DNA from 4 places in the Streptomyces sp. NPDC058375 genome. Region 2 is predicted to be linked to each of the others. Evidence: riboswitches for the same ligand, from Rfam matches in the RefSeq annotation. Region 2 holds a riboswitch; each other region holds the start of a gene.
What was found. A riboswitch is a leader RNA that binds a small molecule or an ion and turns the genes downstream of it on or off. The one in region 2 is predicted to bind cyclic di-AMP.
Positions count from the first base shown of each region.

Region 1: linked by a shared signal. The riboswitch ahead of ACFWM7_RS18370 (NlpC/P60 family protein) and the one ahead of ACFWM7_RS11560 (C40 family peptidase) in region 2 are both predicted to bind cyclic di-AMP.
Region 3: linked by a shared signal. The riboswitch ahead of ACFWM7_RS15990 (M23 family metallopeptidase) and the one ahead of ACFWM7_RS11560 (C40 family peptidase) in region 2 are both predicted to bind cyclic di-AMP.
Region 4: linked by a shared signal. The riboswitch ahead of ACFWM7_RS17020 (M23 family metallopeptidase) and the one ahead of ACFWM7_RS11560 (C40 family peptidase) in region 2 are both predicted to bind cyclic di-AMP.

Region 1 is NZ_JBHXJG010000102.1:19,625-24,006, forward strand. Features, by position in the region: gene ACFWM7_RS18360 (NlpC/P60 family protein) at 1-365, opposite strand, end outside; gene ACFWM7_RS18365 (hypothetical protein) at 568-921, shown strand; gene ACFWM7_RS18370 (NlpC/P60 family protein) at 976-2,169, opposite strand; cyclic di-AMP (ydaO/yuaA leader) riboswitch at 2,177-2,343, opposite strand; gene pcrA (DNA helicase PcrA) at 2,602-4,382, shown strand, end outside.
Region 2 is NZ_JBHXJG010000051.1:425-4,806, forward strand. Features, by position in the region: gene ACFWM7_RS11550 (ATP-dependent Clp protease proteolytic subunit) at 27-632, shown strand; gene ACFWM7_RS11555 (hypothetical protein) at 685-990, shown strand; cyclic di-AMP (ydaO/yuaA leader) riboswitch at 1,304-1,487, shown strand; gene ACFWM7_RS11560 (C40 family peptidase) at 1,491-1,961, shown strand; gene ACFWM7_RS11565 (LysE family translocator) at 2,046-2,729, opposite strand; gene ACFWM7_RS11570 (LysR family transcriptional regulator) at 2,804-3,847, shown strand; gene ACFWM7_RS11575 (ATP-binding protein) at 3,777-4,208, opposite strand.
Region 3 is NZ_JBHXJG010000082.1:22,859-27,240, forward strand. Features, by position in the region: gene ACFWM7_RS15985 (aldo/keto reductase) at 1-718, opposite strand, end outside; gene ACFWM7_RS15990 (M23 family metallopeptidase) at 867-1,898, opposite strand; cyclic di-AMP (ydaO/yuaA leader) riboswitch at 1,910-2,062, opposite strand; gene ACFWM7_RS15995 (PP2C family protein-serine/threonine phosphatase) at 2,273-3,496, opposite strand; gene ACFWM7_RS16000 (MerR family transcriptional regulator) at 3,639-4,382, opposite strand, start outside.
Region 4 is NZ_JBHXJG010000091.1:6,046-10,427, reverse strand. Features, by position in the region: gene ACFWM7_RS17030 (M16 family metallopeptidase) at 1-766, shown strand, start outside; gene ACFWM7_RS17025 (M16 family metallopeptidase) at 793-2,163, shown strand; cyclic di-AMP (ydaO/yuaA leader) riboswitch at 2,388-2,555, shown strand; gene ACFWM7_RS17020 (M23 family metallopeptidase) at 2,570-3,391, shown strand; gene ACFWM7_RS17015 (GntR family transcriptional regulator) at 3,567-4,274, shown strand.

The DNA.
Region 1 (4,382 bases), on a different contig from region 2:
AGGGTGCCGGAACGGTACTGCGCGGTGGCCAGCGAACCGAGCGCGTGCCGGGCGGTGTTGAGGCGGTCGGTGCGGCGGGCGGCCTCGTCGGTCAGGGCGTCGACGGTGCGGGTGGCGGCTTCCGCCTTCTCCTTCGCCCCGTTGTACTTCTCGGTGGCGACCTCGGCGTCGTGGTAGAGCCGGTCGACCTTCGCCTTGACCTGGGCTGTGGTGGGGGCCGGTTCGGCGGGGGCCGCGCCCGCCCCGGTGACCGAGCCGGCGGTGGCGGCCCCGGCGAGCGCCAGGGTGGCGGCGGTGCGGGCAGCAGGGCCGGTGAGCGGGCGCTGCTTGGGTTTTCGGTGGGCTGACCTGCGGTGCGCTGCCACGGGGGCGGCATCCTTCCTGTCGGCTGCCCGCCGGGGGTGGCGGCGGGTCCGGGATGGACGCTAATCCCGGCGCGGAGAAAAGAGGCGCCATGACAGCTATTGCCCTGATGTGACGTTTCGCCGGTCACGGATGATCAAAGCGATCGAGGAAGGCTTGCCTCACTGAAAGGTAAAACCTTGGCCATGGCTAGGCTCCCGAGCCATGGACGTACTCATCAATGTTGTCGTCGCCCTGCACATCATCGGCATCGCCTCTCTGCTGGGCGGCTTCCTGACGCAGATGAAGGCCGTGGGGGAGGGCACCGCCCGCTTCGGTCCGGCCATGCTCCACGGGGCCCTGACCATGCTCGTCACCGGCATCGCCCTCGTCGGCCTCAACCAGGCCGACGACCAGACCGTGAACAACGTCAAGATCGGCATCAAGCTGGCGCTGCTGGTCGTGATCCTCGCCCTCGTCTACGTCAAGCGCGACGAGGAGAAGGTCGACAAGGGCGCCTTCATGGCGGTCGGCGGGCTGACGGTCGTCAACATCTTCATCGCCACCGTCTGGACCTGAGTCCGGACCTGAACCTTTCGGGGGCGGCCGGTCACCGGCCGCCCCCGCCCTGTGTCACGCCGGGCGCACGCTCCCGTAGATCGGCATGTAGTAGATCGACTCCTCGCGCACGTTCGCACCCGGCTTCGGGGCGTGGATCATCATCCCGTCGCCCTTGTAGATGCCGACGTGGCTGATGTCGTCGTAGAAGAAGACCAGGTCCCCGGGCTGGAGGTCGGACGTGGCGACCCGGGTGCCGACCTCGACCTGGTCCCAGGTCGTCCGGGGCAGGGTCACGCCCGCCTCGCGCCAGGCCGCCTGCGTCAGCCCCGAGCAGTCGTACGAGGATGGGCCCGACGCGCCCCACACGTACGGCTTCCCGATCTGGGCGCGGGCGAAGGCCAGCACCTTCTCCGCCTTGGCGGCGTAACTGCTGCCCGCGCCGGAGCCGGAGCCGGAGCCGGAGCCCGTGCCCGTACCGGCGCCCGATCCGGATCCCGAACCGCCGCCGGACTCCTTCGCGGTCTCCTCGCGGGCCTTCTCCTCGGCCTCGGCCTTCTCCTTCGCCTCGGCGGCCTGGCGGGCGGCCAGCTTCGCCGCCTTCTCCTTCGCCTCGGCCTCCTTCTTGCGCTCCAGCTCCGCCAGCCGCGCCTTCTCCTCGGCGGTCAGCCGGGACAGCAGGCCCCGGGCCTCGGTGAGCTTGGCCTGCACGTCCTTCTTGCTGGAGGCGAGCGTGGCCTGCGTCTCGGTGAGGGTCTCCAGGCTCTTCACCGCCTCCGCGCGCTTCTTCGCCGCCGACGCCTGCTGCGCACGGAACTCGCTCACGGCCTTCTGCTGCCGCTCCGTCGCCCGGTCCATCAGCCGGCTCTGGTCGAAGTACCCCTGCGGGTCCTCCGCCAGGAAGAACGTCGCCATGGGCGCGACGCCCCCGTCGCGGTACTGGGCCGCCGCGTAGGAGCCCAGTGCCCGGCGCGCCTCGTTGATCTTCTCCGTCCGCTTCGCCACGTCCGAGAGCAGCGTGTCGACCTTCTTCTGCTGGGAGGCGGAGGCGGACTTGGCCCGGTTGTACTCCTGGGTCGCGGTGCCCGCCTGCCGGTACAGGGCGTCGACCTTTTTCTGTACGTCCTCGATGGCGGGCTTCGGCTCCGCGGGCGCGGCCGTGGCGCTCTGCGTGGAGAGCAGCGTCACGGAGGCCAGCGCGGCCGTCGTCAGCCCGACGGCAGGGGTGGTGGTGCGCACCTTCGTGCGCGGCTTGCGATGCGATGCCAAGACCGGCATCTCCTTCCGTGGACCGCCTACCGGGTTAGCTGTCGGGTTCGGACGGAACGGAAGGCTGTCCTACGGTCCGGATGCGAGGGCACGGACCGATTCACCCCGGTTCTGCGTGTGGGTCCCCGGTTCCGAACGGCCAGGACGGCAGGACGGATTCGGCGGAGGTGTCCGTCAGGCGCGGTTCGCCTCAGGGAGGTACGGATCACCTGACCGAGCACGCTAGCCAACCCGGCCCACCGCTGGGAAGGACGATGAGCGATATGCCCGATACATTTTCGTGACCTTTCCGGATCGGGCCGCCCGCACCCCCTCCGACCGGGCACTCCTTCACGGAACGTGGACGTCCGCTCTCCGTGCGTACGGGTGAGAACCGCCCCTTCCGGCCTTCGGCCGAACGTTGTCAGTGCGGCCGCCTAGACTCGGGAGGCGATGAGCAGCCTCTTTGACGACAACTTCCTGACCGGCCTCCAGCCCGCGGAGGACGGCCCCCCGCCGCCCCCCGAGGGCCACGCGCCCGAAGCGGTGCCGGAGGGACTCTTCGAGGGCGTCTACGACGCGCCCCCGCCGCCCCGGGACGGGTACTACCGCGACGGTCACCCGCGCCCGGCGATCGACTCCGCCGCGCTGCTCGACGGGCTCAACACCGAGCAGCGCGCCGCCGTCGTGCACGCCGGATCCCCGCTGCTCATCGTTGCCGGGGCCGGCTCCGGCAAGACCCGGGTGCTCACCCACCGCATCGCCCACCTGCTGGCCGAGCGCGGTACGCACCCCGGGCAGATCCTCGCGATCACCTTCACCAACAAGGCCGCCGGTGAGATGAAGGAGCGCGTCGAGCAGCTCGTGGGCCCGCGTGCCAACGCCATGTGGGTCATGACCTTCCACAGCGCGTGCGTCCGCATCCTGCGCCGCGAGTCGAAGAAGCTCGGCTTCACCTCGTCGTTCTCGATCTACGACGCCGCCGACTCCAAGCGTCTGATGGCCCTGGTCTGCCGCGATCTGGACCTGGACCCCAAGCGCTATCCGCCGAAGTCCTTCACCGCCAAGGTCTCCAACCTCAAGAACGAGCTCATCGACGAGGAGACCTTCGCGGGGCAGGCAGCGGATGGTTTCGAGAAGACCCTCGCCCAGGCGTACGCGCTCTACCAGGCCCGCCTCCGCGAGGCCAACGCCCTGGACTTCGACGACATCATCATGACGACGGTCCACCTCCTCCAGGCCTTCCCGGACGTCGCCGAGCACTACCGCCGCCGCTTCCGCCACGTCCTCGTCGACGAGTACCAGGACACCAACCACGCCCAGTACACGCTGGTCCGTGAGCTGGTCGGCCCCGCCGGGGAGAACGACGCCCCCGCCGAGCTGTGCGTGGTCGGTGACGCGGACCAGTCGATCTACGCCTTCCGGGGCGCGACCATCCGCAACATCCTCCAGTTCGAGGAGGACTACCCGAGCGCGACGACGATCCTGCTGGAGCAGAACTACCGCTCCACGCAGACGATCCTCACCGCCGCCAACGCCGTCATCGAGCGCAACGAGAGCCGCCGCCCGAAGAACCTCTGGACCAACGCCGGCTCCGGCGCCCGCATCACCGGCTATGTCGCCGACACCGAGCACGACGAGGCGCAGTTCGTCGCCGACGAGATCGACCGGCTCACCGACGCGGGCGACGCCAAGGCGGGCGACGTCGCCGTCTTCTACCGCACCAACGCCCAGTCCCGTGTCTTCGAAGAGATCTTCATCCGCGTCGGCCTGCCCTACAAGGTCGTCGGCGGCGTGCGCTTCTACGAGCGCAAGGAGGTCCGGGACGTCCTGGCCTACCTCCGGGTCCTCGCCAATCCCGAGGACACCGTCCCGCTCCGCCGCATCCTCAACGTCCCCAAGCGCGGCATCGGCGACCGCGCCGAAGCCATGATCGACGCCCTGTCGATGCGCGAGAAGATCTCCTTCCCGCAGGCGCTGCGCCGCGTCGACGAGGCGTACGGCATGGCCGCCCGCTCGTCCAACGCCGTCAAGCGCTTCAACACGCTGATGGAGGAGCTGCGCACGATCGTCGAGTCCGGCGCCGGACCCGCCGTCGTGCTGGAAGCCGTCCTGGAGCGTACGGGTTATCTCGCCGAGCTCCAGGCATCCACCGACCCGCAGGACGAGACCCGGATCGAGAACCTCCAGGAACTCGCCGCCGTCGCCCTCGAATTCGAGCAGGAGCGCGGCGA
Region 2 (4,382 bases):
GTCAGCTCCAGGAGAGAGGCACCGCCATGATCCGCCCCGCCGCCCGTTATGTACTGCCGGAGTTCACCGAGCGCACCGCGACCGGAACCCGGACGCTGGACCCGTACTCCAAGCTGCTGTCCGAGCGGATCGTCTTCCTCGGGAGCCCGATCGACGACACCGCCGCGAGCGACCTCATCGCCCAGCTCATGTATCTGGAGCACGCCGATCCGGACCGGCCCCTGTCGCTCTACATCAACTCCCCCGGCGGCACGTTCCAGGCGATGGCGGCGGTCTACGACACGATGCGGTTCCTGACCTGCGAGGTGGAGACCTTCTGCCTGGGGCAGGCGGGCTCCTACGCGGCGGCCCTGCTGGCGGCCGGCGCGAAGGGGCGTCGACATGCACTGCCCGGCGCGCGGGTAGTCATTCAGCAGCCCGCACTGGAGGAGCCGTTGCGGGGCCAGCCGTCCGACCTGGAGATCCACGCGCGCGAACTGGTGCGCACCCGCGAGATGTTCGCGGCCATGCTGGTCCGGCACACGGGGCGGACCGCGCAGCAGATCACCGCCGACATCGAGCGCGACACCATCCTCGACGCCAAGGCCGCCCTCGACCACGGCCTGATCGACCACGTCGTGGAGAACCGCTGACCCATCCGGCCGCCGTACGACCGGCCGCCGTACGACGCGAGGTGAAACGCCGATGGAGCCACCTGAGTTCCCGCCCCTGCCCGCACTGACCCGGGCCGAGGGCGAGTTCGTCGACCGCTATCTGGCCGTGCTCGACCAGATGGGCCGGATCAACCCGGCCCACGGCGGCGACACCTACAGCGCACTGCGGGCCGCCCAGGCCCTGGCCTCCGGGGCTGCGGCCCTGCGCGACGCCCTGGCCCTGATGCACGAGCGCGGCGAGTCGCGGCTCCACGCCGCCACCCTGGCGCGGGCGCTGCGCGTCCTGGACGGGGAGCGGCGGGCGGGTCGGGTCGCGATGCCGCCGACGGTGAACTGACCCGCTCCGCACGACACGCCCGGTCCCGTGACCGATTTGCCTCGCTCGTTCGGCGTAGGAGATCACCCGCGCGAGCGACGGCCCAACTTGCGCTCGACGTCCGGACCGTACTCGAAATGCACCCTTTCGTCGCTGGTACGAGGGTGTGCGCCGGGCTCATCGGCGGGCGCGAATCCGGCCTGGCCACCTGAATGGATCAGTGGTGAGGAGACTCACAAACCACCGTTTCAACTCGGAAATCCGGCACGGAGTGCGTCAAGATCCCTGGGACGACAAGCCCCCGCCACCGCGGCGGGGCGGTCCGGGCGGACGCCGAGTCCTGCCGCCGTCCGGATGACTGGTCGACAGAAGTGGATCGGCAGGAGTGGAGGACCCGAGCACAACGGGCCGACCGGGAGACCGGGAAGCCCTCGGGGTGAAGCCGCGTCGAGCGGCCGGGCAACTTCGCCAGCCCGAACCCGACAGGTCATCCTTCACAGGCGGCTGACGAAGGGTTGCGCATGTCTGCGCAGGTTCATGTCCCGTCTCTGTTCGCCCGGTTCGGTACGGCTTCGGTGCTCACCCTGGCCGTGACGTCCACGATGCTGGCGCCCGGCATGGTGAGTGAAGCCGAGGCCGCCGCCCACTCGACGAAGGCTTTGAAGGTCGCCGCGTCGAAGAAGGGCGCTCCCTACAAATACGGAGCGGCCGGCCCCAGCCGCTTCGACTGTTCGGGCCTGACGCTCTACTCGTTCAAGAAGGCCGGCAAGAAGCTTCCCCGCACGGCACAGCAGCAGTACAACAAGACCCGCCATATCGCGAAGTCACAGCGCAAACGCGGCGACCTCGTCTTCTTCCATTCGGGGCGCAGCGTCTACCACGTGGGCATCTACGCCGGGGCCGGGAAGATCTGGCACTCCCCCAAATCGGGGGACGTGGTGCGACTGGCGAAAATCTGGTCCAAGAGCGTCTGGTACGGACGGGTCCGCTGACCCCCGACCGGACGCTCTTTCCGTGCGGGCACCCCTTCCGTGCGGATGCTCCTCCCGTACGGCGCTCTTGCCGTGCGGCCGGCCTCAGCGCAGCAATGGGCCGGTGACCAGGGCGAGTCCCAGACCGGTGAGCGCCACACCGCTGCCGCCCTCGATGGCGCGGGCGGTACGCGGTCGACGCAGCCACCGGCCCAGCCGGTCCACGAGCAGGGCCACGGCCGGGAACCAGATCAGCGCCAGCACCACCACGAGGGCCGCGAGCAACAGGGTCCGGGGCAGCGGCGGCTGACCGTGGGGCACGAACTGCGGCAGGAGGCTGAGGAAGAGGACCGGGGCCTTCGGGTTGAGCGCGTTGGTCAGGAACCCCTGGCGCAGCGCGCGCCCGAAATCCCCGGGCACTCGCCGCCCCGGCGCGCCCTCCGGCGTACCGGAGGGCGGGTCGCCGGGCGTGCCGGACGGCTCACCGGAGCTGTCCTGTGCGGGCCGGCGGCGGATCGCGTACAGCGCGCTGATCCCGAGGTAGAGCACGTACGCACCGCCGAGCAGTTGGACGGTGCGGAAGAGCACGGGCATCGTCACCAGCACCGCGGCGAGTCCGGCGACCGCGAGGGCGGTGTGCACCAGCAGTCCCCCGGCGACGCCGAACGCACTGGCCAGGCCGGCGGTGCGCGAGGCCAGGGCATTGCGTACGACGACGGTGAAGTCGGCGCCGGGCAGCGCGACCATGCCGGCGGCGACCCCCGTGAAGGCGATCAGTTGTGCGTCCATGAGGTCCACCTTGGACCTGCGGAGCCTTTAGCGTGTACTTGCAATCTTCTGGGTCTGTCTAAAGGAACGCTTTCATGTACGACCCGACACGGCTCGCGGCACTCGTGGCGGTGGCGGAGGCCGGTTCGATCACCCGGGCCGCCGCCCGCCTGGGCTATACCGCGCCCGCGCTCTCGCAGCAGCTGGCCAAGCTGGAGCGGGAGGCCGGGGCTGCGCTGCTGGTGCGCCACCATCGCGGGGCGCGGCTGACGGCGGCGGGCGAGCTGCTGGCGGGCCGGGCCCGGCGGGTGCTGGACGAACTGGACCAGGCGCGGCACGAGCTGGCGCAGTTGGCCGGGCTCTCAGGCGGCAGGCTGCGGGTGGGGACGTTCACGACGGCCGGGATCCATCTGCTGCCCCCGGTCCTGAGCGCGTTCCGGCGGGCCCACCCCGAGGTCGAGCTGGCCGTCGCCCACCACGAACCACCCGGCGGGATCGCCGCCGTGGCCGCGGGCGAGGTGGACCTCGCCCTGACCCACGCCTACGAGCCGGGGGCGGTCGCGTCTCCGCCGGCGGGGGTGTTCGTCGACCCCGTCCTGGTCGAGGAGCTGGTGCTGGTCACCTCGGTGGGCCACCGGCTCACCGAGGGCACTGGGCGGCTGCCGGTCGGCGAGCTGGCGGGGCGGCCGCTGATCAGCAGCGCGCCCACCCATCCGCCCCGGCGCGGGGTCGAGAGCGCGCTCGCGAAGGCCGGGGCTACGCCCGCGGTGGTCTGCGAGTCGCCCGGGTACGCGCTGGTGTGCGCGCTGGTCAGTGCGGGGCTCGGGGTGGCGGTGGTCCCGGAGATGGTCGCCTCGATGGCGTCGGCCCCGCTGTCGGTCCGGCGGCTGGAGCCCGCGTCGTTCCGCCGGACCATCTCGGTCGTGCACCGGGGCGAGCGGTCGAGCGCGGCCGCCTCGACGCTGCTCGCGCTGCTGCGCAGCGGCTTCGGCCGCGGGGCACGGCAGCGCCGACGAACCGGCCGCCCGCGGGCTGACGCCCCCGGCGCTTCCCCGTGCCCCGCCGGGATCAGCCCTGAAGGGCCACGACCCACGGGAGCGCGATCCAGACCGTCTTGCCGCCCTCGGCGGTCGGGGTGACCTGGAGCCGCCCGCCGCGCTCCTTGGCCAGGGTCCGGATGATGACCATGCCCCGGCCGTTGTCCTGCCGTACGGCGGCGGGCAGTCGCTGGGGCCAGCGGGGGTGACTGTCCGTGACGCCGAGATACAGCTCCTCGTCGCGTTCCAGGCGCAGGTCCACGGTGAAGGTGGGCGACTGGCCGAACGTGTGCTGCACGGCGTTGGTGGCCAGCTCCGAGACGATCAGCCGGATGGTGTCGGCGAACTCGCTGTCGTCGGGCAGGCCCCATTGGGCCAGGGTCCTGGCGACATGTCTGCGGGCCGTGGAGACCGAGGCCGGATCGCTCGGCAGAGTGACGGATGCTTCCTGATGGTCTGCCATGGCGACGCCGTCCCTTCCCGCCCCGGGCGACCGACGGTCGGCCGGGATTGTGCTTCGCGCCAGATTGCCATCGATGCAGCTCCCTGTAACGGGGTTCGGCCAAGATATGCATATATCTGTCGCTCGAAGCGGTGAATTCAGGACCCGTACGGCGTGGGCGGGCGGCACACTGAC
Region 3 (4,382 bases), on a different contig from region 2:
GGTGGCCGCCGGCCTTCGCGGAGCGCGCGCTGTCCACGTTCGCGCCGGGGCGGTACTTGCCGGTGAGGAAGCCGGAGGCGAGCGCGTAGTACGGGACGGCGGCGAGGCCGGCGTCGGCCGCGGTGTCCTGGAGAGGACCTTCGTAGGTGTCGCGGGAGACGAGGTTGTAGTGCGGCTGGAGCGCGACGTACCGGGCGAGGCCCTCGCGCTCGGAGAAGTCGAGGGAGGCCCGCAGCCGTTCCGGACTGATGTTGGAGGCAGCGATATGGCGCACCTTGCCCTCCTTCACCAGCTGGTCGAGGGCGGTGATGATCTCCTCGACCGGGACGGTCTCGTCGTCGAAGTGCGTGTAGTAGAGGTCGATGTGGTCGGTGCCGAGGCGGCGCAGCGACTGCTCGGCCGCGCCCTTGACGGTGGCGGCGGAGAGCCCCTTGTAGTCGGGGTGGGCGCCGGCCTTGGTGGCGAGGACGATGTCGGACCGGTTGGAGCGGGAAGCGAGCCACTTGCCGATGACGGTCTCGGATTCGCCGCCGTGGTTGCCCTCGACCCAGGCGGAGTACGCGTCGGCGGTGTCGACGAAGTTGCCGCCGGCCGCGGCGTACGCGTCCAGGACGGCGAAGGACTGTTCCTCGTCCGCCGTCCAGCCGAAGACGTTGCCGCCGAGGGAGAGGGGGAAGACCTGGAGGTCGGAGCTGCCGAGCGTGCGCAGAGAAGTCATGTGGGTGTTCAACGGCGGTGGCGGAGCCACATATTCCGCCCCCTGGCCCCGCCGGTCGCCGGACAGACCGGCAGCCCTGACGTCGGGGGGTGTGCGTCAGGGCTGCCGGGGTTTCAGGGGGGTGCCGTCCTCGCGGGGGCGGCGGGTGTCAGACCGAGAGGCCCTTGCTGGTCAGCCAGGCCATCGGGTCCATCGCGGAGCCGCCCGCGGTGCGGACCTCCATGTGGAGGTGGACGCCGGTCACGTTGCCGGTGGCGCCCATGCGGCCGATGGTCTCGCCGGTGGTGACCTTCTGGCCGACCGAGACGTCGATCGAGGACTGGTGGGCGTACCAGATCTCCGTGCCGTCATCGAGCTGGAGAACCGTGCGGTAGCCGTAGGATCCGGACCAGCCGGCCGACGTGATCGTGCCGCTGTGCACGGCCTTGAGCGGCGAACCGGCCGCCCCGGCGAAGTCCAGGCCGGTGTGCTGGCCGGAGGACCACATCGCGCCGGACTGACCGTAGGTCGAGCTGATCGTGTAGGAGGAGGCGGGCAGCGAGAAGCTGGCGGCGAGCTTGGCGAGACGCTCCTCCTCCGCCTTCTTCTTCGCCGCTTCCTCCGCGGCCTTCTTCTTCGCGGCGGCTTCGGCCTCGGCCTCGTCCTGCTGCTTCTTGGCCTCCTCCGCCGCCTTCTCGGCCGCGGCCTTCTCGGCGGCGGCCCTGGCGTCGGCGTCGGCGCTGGCCTGCTGCTGCTCGGCCTGCTGGAGGATCCGGGTGCGCAGCGCCTCGCCGGCGTCGGTGCCCTGCTCGGCCTCGGCGCTGGTGAGCCCGGCGGTGGTGAGCGGCGCGGCCGCGGCGACCGGGACGGCCTCCGCGTCGTCGGACATGAAGGACCCGACGCCGGGGAGGGACTTGGCGTCGGGAAGGTTGTCCGCGATGGAATCGGGAAGAGAGATGGAGACCGGTGCCTTGTTCTGAGCGGTGGCCATGCCACCCGCTCCGACGGCCGCTATGACGCCGACCCCGAGGACGGTGGAGCTACGGGCCAGACCACGCTGCTTGGCTACGCGGTGCCTGCCGCGCACGGGACGGATGGACTCCTCGGTGGGATTCCACTCCCCCACTGACTGCTCCGCGCCACCGTAGATGTCGGTGCTGAAGGGTGACGGGGCCTCAGGGGCAGGCTTGTTGGACGCCACGTGGGCGCACTCCTTTCCTTCCTTCTCGCCTACCGGGTTAGCTGACGGGTTCGGAGCAGGAAGGTCTCCTACGGGCCCCTCCGCCTCTCACGAGACGCAGGCGTCCGATTCACCCCATGTAGGTGGTTCCCCGGTTCCCTTGCGGAATTCGGCGCTCGCGCGCGGCGCCGTCTCTGACGACGGCTGTGACGACCGCGCTGCGTTATCGAACGTTAATAGACGCACGGGCCCGATTCCAAGCTGTTCCTGTTGATCATTAACGAACAGGGAGGGGATGTACGGGGCACAAGTGGGTGGAATCGGGCGACTTGACTCGGGCTCAGCCGCACCCCTTTTTCTGACAGTGCGTCAAATGTTATGCGGAGCGACGCCTTTCAGTTACGCACCGTGTCACCGCCCCGGCCCACGATCTTCACCGTCGTCCGGCGCACGGGCTGCCCCTCCGCCGGCCGGCCGACCGCGATGAGCGCCATGTCGTCCGTGGTCCGCCCGCCGGTGTGCAGCCGTACGTCGTCGGTCAGCGCCGACAGCAGCTCCTCCGGCCCCGGGAAGATCCGGCCGCGCAGCCGGGCCGCCGGATCGTAGAAGACCCCGTTCGCGTCCCGGGCCTCGGACAGGCCGTCCGTGAAGGCGAGGAGCGTCGCCCCGGGAGGCATCGCCCACTCGTCGGCCCGGTCCGGCCACACCCCCAGGTCCATCCCCAGCGGCAGCGCGGGCACCGAGGGCGCCAGCACCTCCAGGGCGCCGTCCGCGTGGAGCAGGATCGGCTCGGGGTGGCCGCGGTTGACCAGGCGGACCGTGGCCGCCCCGGGCGGGATCTCGGCCAGTACGGCGGTGATGAACCCCTCCATGGCGTCCAGCCCGTACCGCCGCGTCCCTTCCCGGGCCAGCGCCCGCTCCAGCCGCTGGGCCACGCCCTCCAGCGAACGCTCCTGCTCGGCGGCCTCCCGGAACGCCCCGATGATCACCGCCACCGTTCCGACGGCGCCCAGCCCCTTGCCGCGGACGTCGCCGACCACGACCCGTACGCCGTACGGGGTGTCCGCGACGGCGTACAGGTCGCCGCCCACGAACTCGTCCGCCTGCGCCGCCTCGTACCGCGCGGCCACCTGCAGCCCGCCGATCCGCTCGGCCGGCGTCGGCAGCACGGCCCGCATGGCGGTCTCGGCGACGGCACGGGCCGAGGCGAGCTGGTCGTTGCCGCGCCGCACGACGCCGTTGATGACGAGGGCCAGCACCGAGCCCGTGAGCACGGTGATCATCTCGATGACCGGGACCACCTGGGTGGACGTCCCGTCGGAGATCCGCATCACGGTGACGGAGACGACCGCGGCGATCCCGGTGCGGACGGTCCGGGACAGCGAGAAGAACGGGGCGGCGATCAGCGGGGCCGCGACGAAGAGGGGGACGGCGGTGAAGTTGGGCGGGGCCAGCGAGTCGAAGAGCAGCCCGCCGATGATCAGCAGGGCGGGCAGCGTCCGGATGAACCGCCCGGTGCCCCGCCCGCCGGGTGTCAGCTCGCCCTCCCGGGAGCCGAACACCACACGGCCCACGGCGTCGACGTTCCCCACCGTGCCGCTGCGCCGTCTCTCGGCCATCCCCACCTGTGCACTCCTGCCCGGTCCACCCACGGCTGCGGACGGTACCGCGCCCCGTCCAGGCTTCCCGGAGCCGCGCCGAGCGGCGACCGGGCATCGGCCGAATAGGGGGACCTGCGGATGGCGGCCCGGCCGGCCGTGGTCAGTCGGAGAGCCGGTGCTGCGCGTAGACCGTCAGTGCGTCCCGTACGAAGGCGGCGGTGCCGTCCCCGTAGCGATCGTAGTTCCTTCCGAAGCGCGGGTCCGCGACATACATCTCCCCGAGCCCGATCACATACGAACGGCTGGGTTCCTTGGCCGAGGACAGCCACGCGCAGTGCCGCCGAGCGAGCTCCTGCGCCTCGGGCCCGTCGGCGGCTAGGCCGGCCTCCCTGGCCCGCCCCCAGTCGCGCGCGATGGCCTCGTGCTCCGCCTGGAACGCCCTCTTCTCCCCTTCCCCGAGCGAACGCCACCAGCGGTCGCCCTCCTCGTACGCGTCCCGGCCCCAGCGCTCGGTGACCTCCTGCTCGTGGGCGGTGTGGTCGAAGCCGTCGAACACCTCAGCGGCCATGAGTTCCATCCCCTCCTGGGTCTTGTGAAGGGTGGTCCGCACCGAGGCGATCTGCCGCCCGATGCGCTCCTGCTCCTGTTCGAGCAGGAGCAGATGCGCCCGCAACGCCACCGCCGTGTCCCGCTGCCCCTCCAGTACGTCCTTGATCGCGGGCAGTGAGAGCCCGAGCTCCCGCAGCAGCAGGATGCGCTGCAGCCGGACGAGGGCGTCCTGGTCGTAGTAGCGGTAGCCGTTGCTCCCGATCCGGCTCGGCGCGAGGAGACCGAGGTCCCCGTAGTGCCGGAGCGTGCGGCTCGTGGTGCCGGCCCGGCGGGCGATTTCCTGAATGGACCACTC
Region 4 (4,382 bases), on a different contig from region 2:
CAACAACGCGGTGATCTCGGTGGTCGGCGACATCGACCCCGAGCAGACCCTCGCCTGGATCGAGAAGTATTTCGGCTCCATCCCCTCCCACGACGGCAAGCAGCCGCCGCGCGACGGGACGCTGCCCGAGGTCATCGGCGAGCAGCTGCGCGAAGTGGTCCACGAGGAGGTCCCGGCGCGCGCCCTGATGGCCGCCTACCGCCTCCCGCACGACGGCACCCGCGCCTGCGACGCCGCCGACCTGGCGCTCACCGTGCTCGGCGGCGGCGAGTCCTCCCGGCTGCACAACCGCCTGGTCCGCCGCGACCGTACGGCGGTGGCGGCGGGCTTCGGGCTGCTGCGGCTCGCCGGGGCGCCCTCGCTGGGCTGGCTGGACGTGAAGACCTCCGGCGGTGTCGAGGTGGAGACGATCGAGGCCGCCGTCGACGAGGAGCTGGCCCGGTTCGCCGCCGAGGGGCCCACCCCCGAGGAAATGGAGCGGGCCCAGGCGCAGTTGGAGCGCGAGTGGCTCGACCGGCTCGGCACGGTCGCCGGCCGCGCCGACGAACTGTGCCGTTACGCCGTCCTGTTCGGTGACCCGCAGCTCGCCCTGACCGCCGTGGGCCGCGTCCTGGACGTCACCGCCGAGGAGGTGCGCGCGGCGGCCGAGGCAGCCCTGCGCCCCGACAACCGGGCGGTGCTGGTCTACGAGCCCATCGAGCCGGCCGACGAGGCGGACGAGGATGCCGAAGAGGCCACTGACGCGCCCGAGGGGGCGGACAAGTGAGCGACGCCGCCGTGACTGGAGTAGCCATGGAGTTCCACCCGCAGCCCACCGCCGGCACGGCCCGCCCCTGGGCCTTCCCGGCGCCCGAACGCGGCGCCCTGCCCAACGGGCTGACCGTGCTGCGCTGCCACCGCCCCGGCCAGAAGGTCGTCGCCGTGGAAATCTTCCTGGACGCGCCGCTGGAGGCCGAGCCCGAGGGCCTGGACGGCGTGGCCACGATCATGTCGCGGGCGCTCTCCGAGGGCACCGACAAGCGCAGCGCCGAGGAGTTCGCCGCCGAGCTGGAGCGCTGCGGCGCCACGCTCGACGCGCACGCCGACCACCCCGGCGTCCGGGTCTCCCTGGAGGTTCCCGCCTCCCGGCTGGCCAAGGCGCTCGGGCTGGTCGCCGAGGCGCTCCGGGCCCCCGCCTTCACCGAGAGCGAGATCGAGCGCCTGGTGGGCAACCGCCTCGACGAGATCCCGCACGAGCACGCCAACCCGTCCCGGCGCGCCGCCAAGCAGCTCTCCAAGGAGCTGTTCCCGGCCACCGCCCGGATGTCCCGCCCGCGTCTGGGCACCGAGGAGACGGTCCGGCGGATCGACCAGGCCGCCGTCCGCGCCTTCTTCGACGCCCACATCCGCCCGTCCACCGCGACGGCCGTGATCGTCGGCGACCTCACCGGCATCGACCTGGACGCGCTGCTGGCGGAGACCCTCGGAGACTGGTCGGGCAACGCGGGCCAGGCCCGCCCGGTGCCGCCCATCACGGCGGACGACACCGGTCGCGTGGTCATCGTGGACCGCCCCGGCGCGGTCCAGACCCAGCTGCTGATCGGCCGGATCGGCGCCGACCGCCACGAGCGCGTGTGGCCCGCTCAGGTGCTCGGTACGTACTGCCTGGGCGGCACCCTCACCTCCCGTCTCGACCGGGTGCTGCGCGAGGAGAAGGGCTACACCTACGGGGTGCGCGCCTTCGCCCAGGTGCTGCGCTCCTCCGGCCCCGACTCGGGCGGCGCGGCGATGCTCGCGATCAGCGGCTCGGTGGACACCGAGTCCACCGGACCGGCCCTGGACGACCTCTGGAAGGTCCTGCGGACGCTGGCCGCCGAGGGGCTGACCGACGCCGAGCGCGAGACGGCCGTGCAGAACCTGGTGGGCGTCGCCCCGCTGAAGTTCGAGACCGCCGCCTCCGTCGCGAGCACGCTGGCCGACCAGGTCGAGCAGCACCTCCCCGACGACTACCAGGCCCACCTCTACGCCCGGCTCGCCGAGACCGGCACCGTCGAGGCGACCGCCGCGGTGGTCAGCGCCTTCCCGGTGGACCGGCTGGTCACGGTCCTCGTGGGGGACGCCGCGCAGATCGAGGAGCCGGTGAAGGCCCTCGGCATCGGAGAGGTGTCCGTCGTCACCGGCTGACACACCGTTGCGGCCCACTGCCGTGAACAGGACCCCGACGAAAGAAAATTCGCCGGGGTCCTGCGCTTTTGCCCGTTTGGTGAACTTCACCCCCTTCGTGGCAGAGGTTGCCTGTCTGCCCTGTGGGATGCGCGACAAATCCCCTTGTCCGTTTGGTGCGGGGAAGTCGTCCCGCCTAGCGTCGGCTCGGCTGTCCGTCACCCGTATGCCGCACCCGCGGCGCCGGGCAGTCATCGCCGAGTCCCCGTCAGGCGCGAGCCTGGGGAGCCGGGGACCCAACGCAGTCCCTGGGGTGAATCGGAGGCCCGTGCCGCGAACCGGCGCGGGGATCCGTAGGAGACCTTCCTGCTCCGAACCCGTCAGCTAACCCGGTAGGCGAGAAGGAAGGAAAGGAACCAGCCCCTCCATGGCGTTCACCCGTGCCACCGGGAAGCACCGTGCCCCGAGCCGCCTCACGCGCCGGAGCGCCCACGTCGCCGGCATCGCGGCCCTGGCCACCACCGGAGTCATCGGCTCGCTGTCCTCCCCGGCCCTCGCCGCGGACACCGAGGCCGCCAAGGTCGCCGACACCGGCCTCACCCAGGCCATCTCCCTCGACGCCACCCTCGCCGAGCAGATCGACGCCCAGGCCCACGCCCAGAAGCAGCAGGCCGAGGCGGTCGCGAAGGCGAAGGCCAAGGCCGCCGCCGAGGCCCGCGAGAAGGCCGCCAAGGCCAAGGCGAAGGCCGAGGCCGAGGCCGAGCGCAAGGCCGAGGCCCGCGCCAAGGAGGTCCGCGAGGAGAAGGCCCGTGCCGCCCGCGCCGCCGAGCGCGCCCGGCTGAACGCCTTCCACCTCCCGGTGGCCGGCTCTCACGTCACCACCGGCTACAACACCGGCGGCTCCCTCTGGTCCTCCGGCAGCCACTCCGGCGTGGACTTCCAGGCCGCCTCCGGCAGTTCCGTCGTCGCGGTCGGCGCCGGCACGGTCGTCGAGGCCGGCTGGGGCGGCGCGTACGGCAACAACATCGTGCTCCGGATGACGGACGGCACGTACACCCAGTACGGCCACCTCTCCTCGATCGGCGTCTCCGTCGGCCAGAGCGTCTCCTCCGGCCAGCAGATCGGGCTCTCCGGCTCCACCGGCAACTCCACCGGCCCGCACCTGCACTTCGAGGCCCGCACCAGCCCCGACTACGGCTCCGACATGGACCCCGTCGGCTACCTGCGCTCGCACGGCCTCAACGTCTGACCCACCCCGTACGACCCCGTCCGAAGGCCCCGCACCCGCCGGGGCCTTCGCAATTCCGGCGTGAAGATATCCACGGATTCCGACCTCCCATCGGAAATTCCGACGGATTGTCATAGAGTCACGGAACAGACGTCGGGCGGCCGCGTTTCGCGGGGATCAAGGCGGAGGTTCGGATATGCGCATTCCCGCGCATTCGGTATGCACGGCAATCCGTGACGACATCGTCTCCGGTGTCTACGAGCGCGGCAGCCGCCTCACCGAGGAGTTGCTGGCCCGCCGCTACGGGGTCTCCCGCGTCCCGGTCCGCGAGGCGCTGCGCACCCTGGAGTCCGAGGGCTTCGTGGTCACCCGTAGACACGCCGGCGCCTGTGTGGCCGAGCCCACCGTGCAGGAGGCGGCCGACCTCCTGGAGGTGCGGACGCTCCTGGAGCCACTGGGTGCGGCCCGCGCCGCCCAGCGCCGCACGGAAGCCCATCTCAAGGTGCTCCGCGGCCTGGTCAGGCTGGGCCAGGAGCGGGCCCGCCGGGGCGAGGGCGAGGATCTGCGCTCGCTGGGCGGCTGGTTCCACGAGACCCTCGCCCAGGCCTCCGGCAGCCCCGGGCTCATCGCGTTGCTCACCCAGCTCCGGCACAAGATCGCCTGGATGTACGCGGTCGAGCAGGAGGCCCGCCCGGCCGACGCCTGGGCCGAGCGCGGCGCGATCGTGGACGCCGTGGCGCGCGGCGACGCGGAACGGGCGAGGGCGCTGACCGCCCAGCACGCGGAACGCTTCACCGCCGCGCACCGGCTCCGCCGCCCGGATCTCCCGGGGCGGCGCACCACACCCGTTCCCCCGGTGAGAACTTCGCAACACGGCGTAAACACGGCGGGCGTCCGGCATTAACAAATGCGCCGTATACAAAGAGAAGTAATTGCGGAGCGTTATTTACGCTGCCCGATTATCGAGGTGCAGCTCTCTCCCGAGAACGAAAGAGCCGTGATCCCTTCACGG